Regions from separate parts of the Pseudomonas sp. 05N432 genome, predicted to be linked through region 2. Evidence: predicted binding sites of a transcription regulator. Region 2 holds the regulator's gene; each other region holds the start of a gene.

Region 1 (3,226 bases), on a different contig from region 2:
CCACTCGCGCCACTTGCTGTTCCGGATAGCTGCCTGCGACCAGCGCCCGGCGAGCGGCGTTGGCACGGTTGGCCGAAAGCTCCCAGTTGCCGAATTCACCGGTGCCCGCATAAGGCTTGGCGTCGGTGTGGCCACCGATGCTGATCTTGTTCGGCACCGCTTTGATGGTGTCGGCCATGGCCAGCAGAATGTCTTCGAAGTACGGCTTCAAGCGTGCACTGCCGGAGTCGAACATCGGCCGGTTTTCGGAGTCGATGATCTGGATGCGCAAACCATCCGGGGTGATTTCGAAAAGAATCTGATCCTTGAACTTCTGCAGTTGCGGGTTCTCTTCGACCTTGTTCTGCAACTCTTGCAGCAACAGCTCCAGACGCTCGTGCTCGACCTGTTCGGCCATGCCTTCAACCTGCTCGGTATCGACGGTGACCTTGTCCGGTTGCGGCTGGGACTTGACCTCGGGATTGAGGGTTTTCTCCGGCGCCAGCACCGGCGTGCCGCCCAGGTCGATAATGAACGGCGTACCGCTTTCAGAGAAGCCGATCGGGTCCTTGAAGTAACCGGCGATGGCGATCTTCTGTTCTGGCGTGGCGGTGGATAACAGCCACAACACCAGGAAGAACGCCATCATCGCCGTCGCGAAGTCAGCGAAGGCGATTTTCCACGCGCCCCCGTGATGCCCGCCGGCGTAGCGCTTGACGCGCTTGATGATTATCGGCTGATTATTCTCCATGACTTAACGACCGCGAACCGCTTGTTCCAGCTCAGCGAAGCTCGGACGGTGTGCCGGGTACAGAACCTTGCGCCCGAACTCCACCGCCAGCGATGGCGGCATGCCAGAAGCCGAAGCCACCAGCGAAGCCTTGATGGCTTCGTAGATGTTCAGCTCTTCCTTGGCATCGTGAGCCAGGGAGTGCGCCAGCGGACCGAAGAAACCGTAGGCCGCGAGAATACCGAAGAAGGTACCGACCAGCGCGGCACCTACGTGCAGACCGATGGACTTCTGATCGCCCTCACCCAGCGAGGCCATGGTCACCACGATACCCAGTACCGCCGCAACGATACCGAAGCCGGGCATGGCATCGGCGATACCGTTGACCGCGTGGGAGGGGTGTTCGAGGTCCTCCTTGAGGCTGAACAGCTCCATGTCGAACAGACCCTCAAGCTCATGCGGCGCCATGTTGCCGGACGACATGATGCGCAAGTAATCGCAGATGAACGCGGTCATGCGGTCATCTTTGAGAACCGCCGGGTACTTGGCAAAAATCGGGCTGGCAGCAGCGTCTTCGATATCGCCCTCAATGGCCATCATGCCTTCGCGACGGCTCTTGTTGAGGATCTCGTAGATCAGGCCCAGCACCTCCAGGTAGAAGGTGTGATTGAAACGCGAACTGAACATGCCCAAGGATTTCTTGAGCACGTGTTTCGTCATGTGGCCGGGGTTGGCCTGAAGGAATGCACCCAGCGCCGCACCGCCGATGATCATCACCTCGAAAGGCTGAATCAGGGCGGCAATCTTGCCGTGGGAAAGCACGTATCCGCCGAGCACGCTCGCGAATACGACGATGATGCCGATAATTTTAGCCATAGGTAGAAGGTACTTACTTAAGTCGGGTTCAAGGTCATATTCGGAAGTTAAAAAATCTCTTCTTCTACTTATCGGCAAAACTGCGCCAGACTATAGCCAGTTAAGGCGAAAAGCTAATTTGGCCCACTCCGGGCGTGTTTAATGCAGACGATGATCGCGCCCAACCATGGCTAATGAAACGACCGTTCCAACTGCCAGACCGACCACACTCGAAAGCTGGGTCAAGCTGCTCGACGGCGTGACCTTGCCCGTGCCGCGAGCCAGCCATGATCGCGTCTGCAAGGCAATCGCCGACAATCGCAGCTCGTTGCGCGATATTGCCGAACTGATGCAGGGCAGCCCGGCCCTGGCCCTCAGCGTCATCCGCGAAGCCAATCGCCACACCCTCGGCAGTATGAGCGAGCCCAGCGAGAACCTGGAAGTGGCGATCAATCGCCTCGGTCTCAAGCGCACCGAAGAACTGCTCGCGCGCCTGCCCGCCCTGCCCGAGAACGAAATCCCGCCGGCCCTGCGCCAACTCCAATTGATAAGCCTGCACGCGACCCAACAGGCCAACGGTTTTTTTGCCAGTCGCCTGGCGCGGCTCTGGCAGGACATCCACTGGGGTAGCCTGCTGTTCCTCTCGCCGTTCTGGCCACTGGCCCTGACCTTCCCGCAGTTGCTGGAAGACTGGGAACTGCGGGTCCTGCACAAGCATGAGCCAGCAGGCAAGGTCGAAAAAGAACTGTTCGGCGTACGCCTGCTGGAACTCGGCCAGGCACTGGTGGACGTCTGGCGTCTGCCAATCTGGGTAGGACAAGGCTATCGATTGCTGCTGGATGAGCAACGCGAACTGGCGAAAGTCGTGCATATCGCCCGCGATGCCGATCACCCGTTGCGCCAGCAAAACCGACTTGATGACGACCCGACCCTGCGCCGCTGGCTCAATCAACCCGCCAACACGGTATTGCTGGCCAACGGTCTGGCGTTATCGGCGCAGCAAGCCTGGAGCAGCCCTCACTGCCTGCGCTGGCAGTTTCTGACCAGCCTCTACCTGCAAATGCCGATGGACGAGGTCCAGCAGCAACTGCACCAGCAAGCGGCACTCAGCGCCCGTAACCACGCCATGCCGGACCTTTGGCATCCCGCCGGAGCATTGCTCTGGCCGTGGGACGAGCGGCGTCTTCATCGCGGCCAGCTTCCGGCGCCCGCCCCCACCGCCGAAGACCTGACCAAGTGGCGCAAGCAATGCGCAGAACTGCTGGCGGAGCCGAGCCGCTTTACCAACGCCATGCACCTGACCACCTCCGCACGGGATGCGCTGGCTGCCTGCGGCATGCGTCGGGTGATGATTCTGATGGCTGATCGCACGCACAGCCAATTGCGCGTGCACCAGATTCACGGCCTGCCTAAAGAAGCCGCGACGCTGAACTTTGTGGTCAGCCAGAGCACCGTGCTGCAACGCCTGCTCTCGCAACAGGCTCAGGTGCGGCTGACGCCAGCCAACAACGCACAGTTTTCAGCCTTGCTGCCTGCCAGCCTGCGGGCACTGTTCGGCGGCGAGCACCTGCTGCTGCGCTCACTGGTCAACAATGGCCGGGTGATCATGCTGGTCGTGGCGGATCAGGGCGGCGGTCCCTTTTCGGAAATCACCGTGCAAGC
Region 2 (3,226 bases):
CAGCATCGCTTCATGGTCATGTTCGATGCCCGCAAAGCGGTCTACCTGACTGGCCATGAGCACGAGCTTGAGCAGGTTGCTTTCTACTTCGGTGACCAATTGAGTCACGCGCTTGATCACCTGACCGGTCAGGTCCTGGTAATCCTGAGCCAGCAGAATATCGTTGAGGTTGCCCGAGACGACCTGGCTCTCCTCGACGCTACGCGTCAGGAAACCGTCGACACGCCGGGCCAGTTCGCGGAATTCCTCGGCACCGACTTCGCGGCGCATGAAACGCCCCCAGTCCGCGCTCAGGGCCTGGGCGTCAGTGCTCAGGCCATTGACCAGCGGAGTACTGTTCTCGACCAGATCCATGGTCCGGTTTGCGGCCGCTTCGGTCAGCTTGACCACATAGGACAGGCGCTCAGTGGCATCCGTGATCTGTGAGACTTCCTCGGCTTGCGGCATGTTCGGGTCAATCTGAAAATTGACGATCGCGCTATGCAGCTCGCGAGTGAGCTTGCCCACCTCCTGGTACAGGCCACGGTCACGGGTCTGATTGAGCTCATGGATCAGTTGCACAGCGTCACCGAACCTGCCCTTTTCAAGGCTTTCGACCAGTTCGTGAGCGTGTTTTTTCAGGGTCGACTCGAAATCGCCCTGTGAAGATTCTCTTTGCTCCATAGCTCCCCCGTGGCGCAGTGGCTCAGCACATCAACCGATGCGTTCGAATATTTTTTCGATCTTCTCTTTCAACGCCTGGGCCGTGAAGGGTTTGACCACATAGCCGTTTACACCGGCTTGAGCGGCTTCGATGATCTGCTCGCGCTTGGCTTCGGCGGTGACCATCAGCACCGGCAGGTGCTTGAGCTTTTCATCGGCGCGCACGTGGCGCAGCAAGTCGATACCGGTCATGCCAGGCATGTTCCAGTCCGTTACCAGAAAGTCGATGCTCCCGCTGTTGAGAACGGGAATGGCGGTAATACCGTCGTCCGCCTCGACCGTGTTGGTGAACCCAAGGTCACGCAACAGGTTCTTGATGATCCGCCGCATCGTTGAGAAGTCATCAACGATGAGGATTTTCATGTTCTTGTCCAATTCGACCTCCAAGCAGTCTTAAACGCGTTCAGCACCTGAACACGCCATTCAATCAATCAGGCAGAGCACTCGACGACTGTCTGGAGCACAACGGATGAAGACCGGCACAGCGTTACACCCTGCCTGTTTCGTTCGCAGTGTCCCCACACTGCTGTCAGCGCGCTCGCCACTCCCCCAAACGCCCCCGCAAACGGGCTGCGCACTGGCTGTGTAACTGGCTGACCCGGGATTCACTGACCCCCAGGACCTCACCGATTTCCTTGAGATTCAGCTCTTCGTCGTAGTACAGCGCCAACACCAGTCGCTCACGCTCCGGCAAGTTGGCAATCGCATCCGCCAGCGCAGCCTGGAAGCGTTCATCTTCCAGGTCACGCGACGGTTCGAGATGAGCACTCGCGCCATCCTCGTGCAGCCCTTCATGCTCGCCGTCCTGCAACAGATCGTCGAAGCTGAACAGGCGACTGCCCAAGGTGTCATTCAAAATCCCGTAATAATCGTCGAGACTCAATTGGAGTTCGGCCGCAACCTCGTGATCTTTAGCGTCACGCCCGGTTTTAGCTTCAATTGAGCGAATCGCATCACTCACCATCCGGGTATTGCGGTGTACCGAGCGTGGCGCCCAGTCACCCTTGCGGACTTCATCGAGCATCGCGCCACGGATACGGATCCCCGCGTACGTCTCGAAACTCGCACCTTTGCTCGCATCGTATTTGGTCGACACTTCAAGCAAACCGATCATGCCTGCCTGGATCAGGTCCTCGACCTGAACACTGGCCGGCAGGCGCGCCAACAGGTGATAGGCAATACGTTTTACCAGTGGCGCGTAACGCTCGATCAGTTCGTACTGCGCGTCACGCGCCGACTTCTTGTACAGGTTGTAACCACTGGCTGTCATAGAACCGGACCCGCAGTTTGCTGCACCAGACGCTCGACGAAAAACTCCAGGTGCCCACGCGGGTTGGCGGGCAACGGCCAGGTATCGACTTTCTGCGCGATGGCCTTGAATGCCAGCGCACACTTGGAACGAGGAAACGCTTCATACACGGCGCGCTGCTTCTGCACCGCCTTGCGCACGCATTCGTCGTAAGGCACCGCACCGACGTATTGTAAGGCGACGTCGAGGAAGCGATCCGTGACCTTGGTCAACTTGGCGAACAGATTTCGTCCCTCCTGCGGGCTTTGCGCCATGTTGGCCAGCACGCGGAAGCGGTTCATGCCGTAATCGCGGTTGAGCAGCTTGATCAGCGCGTAGGCGTCAGTAATCGACGTCGGCTCGTCGCAAACCACCAGCAATACTTCCTGGGCTGCGCGAACAAAACTCACGACCGACTCACCAATACCCGCCGCCGTGTCGATCACCAATACGTCGAGGTTATCGCCGATGTCGCTGAATGCCTGAATCAGGCCAGCGTGCTGGGCCGGGCTCAGGTGAACCATGCTCTGGGTACCGGACGCTGCTGGAACAATGCGAATTCCGCCCGGCCCCTGAAGTAATACATCGCGCAGTTCACAGCGGCCTTCGATGACGTCGGCCAGCGTACGCTTGGGCGTGAGCCCCAGCAGGACGTCGACGTTCGCCAGCCCCAGATCGGCGTCCAGCAGCATGACGCGCCGGCCGAGCTCAGCAAGAGCCAGGGACAAGTTCACTGACACATTAGTCTTCCCGACGCCACCTTTGCCGCCGGTCACTGCGATCACCTGTACGGGATGCATGCTGCCCATGTTCGTTCTTTACCTTGTCTTGCTTAGACGCGGACTACATGACTGGCTGCGCGCTCACTTGTGAACAATGCATGGCAGGCCATCGATGTAGATACAAATCTATTCATTATTACCTCAGCCGACACGCTTGGCCGGGCTGTGGTAGAGGTCAGCGAACATATCAGCCATGGCTTCTTCGCTGGGTTCTTCCTGCATCTGCACGCTAACGGCGCGACTGACCAACTGATGCCGGCGCGGTAAATGTAGATCATCCGGGATCCGTGGCCCGTCGGTCAGATAAGCGACAGGTAATTCGTGGCTGATTGCCAGGCTCAACACCTCGCCCAGGCTCGCTGTTTCATCCAGTTTAGTCAGAATGCAGCCTGCTAGCCCGCACCGCTTGTAACTGTGATAGGCGGCAGTCAGTACCTGCTTTTGGCTGGTAGTG
Region 3 (3,226 bases), on a different contig from region 2:
AACAGTTCAAGCCCGGACATGAAGGATCCTTGGTGAAGTTGAAAAGGGCGCCGATTGTAACGCAGGCGAGGGGACTTGCCCGAATGCCCGCAAGTTAAGAAATTTCCGGCCAGGCACATTCCCTGTAGCAGCTGCCGAGCCCGCGAGGCTGCGTTCGGCTGCGAAGCAGTCGTGAACCCTGTCTCTACGGTTAACCTGAAGAAACGTGGTGTCCGGTTTTACGGCCGCTTCGCAGCCGAACGCAGCCTCGCGGGCTCGGCAGCTGCTACGGATCGTGTAGTCGCAGGGAGGTGTTTCAGTGTCTACACCCGAAACTGCTTGAGCAGGCCATTCAACTGCTCACTGAGTTCTTTCAAATGCACGCTTGCGACGCTTGACTGCTCAGCGGCCAATGCGGTGCTGTGGGACAAACCCGCGGCCTGGGTGACGTTTTGGTTGATGTCCTCGACCACATGCGCCTGTTGCAGGGTTGCGCTGGCAATCGAGGCGTTCAGGCCGTTGAGATTATTCAGTGCCTGGCCGATCGCGTTCAGGCTGGCACCCGCCAACCCGGCCTGTTCAATGGTCAGCTGCGAGGCGCGGCTGCTGTCGCCGATCACTTTGACTGCCGCCTCGGAATGGCTCTGCAAGCGCTCGATCATCGACTGGATTTCAGCCGTGGACTTTTGCGTGCGCTGTGCCAGCAGCCGGACTTCATCGGCCACCACGGCAAAGCCCCGTCCTTGCTCACCGGCACGGGCCGCTTCAATGGCCGCATTGAGCGCCAGCAGATTGGTCTGTTCGGCGATCGAGCGGATCACTTCGAGCACGCTGCCGATCTGCGTGCTTTCGGTGGCCAGGGTGCGGATAACCTCAACGGCTTGATCGATGGTGCTCGACAGTTGATCGATCTGCTGCAAACTTCCATCGATGTTCACTTGCCCCTGTTGTGCCTGCGCTTGCGCATCGCGCATTTCGCTGGCGGCGTGTTCGGCATTCCTGGCCACGTCCTGCACGCCATAGGTCACTTCATTGATCGCGGTCGCCACCAGTTCCATTTGTTGGGACTGTTGCTGGCTGCGCGCCTGGGCTTGGGCCGCATCGTTGCCCAAGTCGCTGGATGACTGCCCCAGGGCACTGGCAGACAATTGCAACTGAGTGATGACCCGGCGCAATTTTTCCGTGAAGGCGTTGAAATGCTGCGCCAATTCGGTCACTTCGTCCTGACCGTGGGTATCAAGGCTACGGGTCAGGTCGCTTTCACCGCTGGCGATATTGGCCATGGCGTTCACGGTTTCCTGGAGTGGGCGCACGATACTGCGCGCAATCAGGATCACCAGCAGCGCCATCAGCACGGCAATTGCGAGCCCGACAAACGATGTTTGCCACACCTGTGCGTAGAACTCGGCCTGCATGTCATCGATGTACACACCCGAACCAATGACCCAGCCCCAGGGTTCGAAGAGTTTCACATAGGAGGTTTTCTGGACGGGCGTGCTGGCACCGGGTTTCGGCCAGCGATAGTCGACCATGCCGGCGCCTTTGGCCTTGGCGATGACCACCATCTCGTTGAACAACGCGAAGCCGTCTGGATCCTTGATCGTGGAAAGGTTCTGGCCTTCGAGTTTCGGATTGGTCGGGTGCATGACCATCACGGGCGTCAGGTCGTTGATCCAGAAGTAGTCGTTCTGGTCGTAGCGCAATCCGCGCACCACGCTCAATGCCTGTTTCTGCGCCGCTTCGCGGGTCAGGGTGCCGGCAGTTTCCAGGTCGTGGTAGTAAGCCAGAATACCGCTGGCCGTCTGCACCACATGTTGGGTTTTCTGGGCCTTGGCCTGATAAAGGTCATCGTGGATCTGCTTGAGCATCAGCACACCCAAGGTCAACAGCATCAGCACAGCCACAATCAGGATGAGCCACAAACGACGGCTGATCGACACACTGCGCAAGCTATTCATAACCGTATTACTCCTGGTTTTTTCTTGTTCTTGTCATAAACGACCGCCAGCATTCAGGCACGCTTTTGCTGTTGAGCCAACCCTACTCAAGTCCAATTACGGCGCAGCGTAATTCAGGCATGTCTGATAGGATTTCGGCCGCGTCAGCAAAAACCTGAAGTTGCGCTGATTTTTCACGGGGTTTTACGGCTTCGCGTGGGTATCGTGCGTAGTGTCATTCGGTGACGCTGATCGCAGTGGACGCTTGAATTTGATTAACGAGGCATGCCTTGGAGGCATCGTTTCATTGGGGGATTGATGGATTTTTGGACCGCCGTTCAGGCTTTGATTCTTGGCGTTGTAGAGGGACTGACAGAGTTTTTGCCCATTTCCAGTACCGGGCACCAGATTATCGTCGCGGATTTGCTTAACTTCGGTGGCGAGCGCGAGAAGGCATTCAACATCATCATCCAGCTCGGCGCGATCCTGGCCGTGGTCTGGGAGTTTCGCCGCAAGATTCTCGACGTGGTAACCGGGTTGCCAACGCAGCGCAACGCCCAACGGTTTACCGTTAACCTGTTGATCGCTTTCATGCCGGCCGTGGTGCTGGGTGTGATCTTCGCCAATATGATCCACAAATACCTGTTCAACCCGATCACCGTGGCGACGGCGCTGGTGGTGGGCGGGGTCATCATGTTGTGGGCTGAGCGTCGCGAGCACACCGTGCACGCCGAAACTGTCGACGAGATCACCTGGAAAGATGCCCTGAAGGTCGGTTTTGCCCAGTGCCTGGCAATGATTCCCGGCACTTCGCGCTCCGGTTCGACGATCATCGGCGGCTTGTTGTTTGGCCTGTCGCGTAAGACCGCCACCGAGTTTTCGTTCTTCCTGGCCATGCCGACCATGGTCGGCGCCGCGGTGTACTCCGGCTACAAGTATCGCGACCTGTTTCAGGCCGCTGACCTCCCGGTGTTCGCCATCGGCTTCGTCACTGCGTTTATTTTCGCGATGATTGCGGTCAAGGGCTTGCTCAGGTTCATCGCCAGCCACAGCTATGCTGCGTTTGCCTGGTACCGGATCGTGTTCGGCTTGTTGATCCTGGCGACCTGGCAGTTCGGTTGGGTCGACTGGGCGGCGGCTACATCATGATTGAGCCACGCAATGGGCGCGGGATTCAAAACCCGCGTCTCAAAGGCCTGGTGTTCCTGGTGCTGTGCGCCTTGCCGGCAATTGGCTCGATGCTTATGTGGTGGCGCGGGATTTCGCTGATTCCGCTCGCGGCCTATGGGATTGTCAGCCTGCTGGCGTTC

Evidence for each region. The regulator FliA, encoded in region 2, starts transcription of late flagellar genes. The targets are predictions, from matches to a motif close to CTAAAGTTTNNNNNNNNNNNGCCGNTAA.
Region 1: a site for FliA is predicted at 1,654-1,681, ahead of motA (flagellar motor stator protein MotA). Genes of this name have one in related genera too.
Region 3: a site for FliA is predicted at 2,069-2,096, ahead of AC1DHT_RS10680 (methyl-accepting chemotaxis protein). Genes of this name have one in related genera too.

What each region holds. Positions count from the first base shown of each region.
Region 1 covers NZ_JBFTMM010000018.1:202,383-205,608, forward strand. Annotated here, with positions in the region: gene motB (flagellar motor protein MotB) at 1-730, opposite strand, end outside; gene motA (flagellar motor stator protein MotA) at 734-1,585, opposite strand; gene AC1DHT_RS20825 (HDOD domain-containing protein) at 1,752-3,226, shown strand, end outside.
Region 2 covers NZ_JBFTMM010000009.1:124,260-127,485, forward strand. Annotated here, with positions in the region: gene AC1DHT_RS11885 (protein phosphatase CheZ) at 1-663, opposite strand, end outside; gene AC1DHT_RS11890 (chemotaxis response regulator CheY) at 694-1,065, opposite strand; gene fliA (RNA polymerase sigma factor FliA) at 1,232-1,972, opposite strand; gene fleN (flagellar synthesis regulator FleN) at 1,969-2,799, opposite strand; gene flhF (flagellar biosynthesis GTPase FlhF) at 2,914-3,226, opposite strand, start outside.
Region 3 covers NZ_JBFTMM010000008.1:93,286-96,511, reverse strand. Annotated here, with positions in the region: gene pnuC (nicotinamide riboside transporter PnuC) at 1-20, opposite strand, end outside; gene AC1DHT_RS10680 (methyl-accepting chemotaxis protein) at 303-1,937, opposite strand; gene AC1DHT_RS10675 (undecaprenyl-diphosphate phosphatase) at 2,235-3,065, shown strand; gene AC1DHT_RS10670 (DUF1294 domain-containing protein) at 3,062-3,226, shown strand, end outside.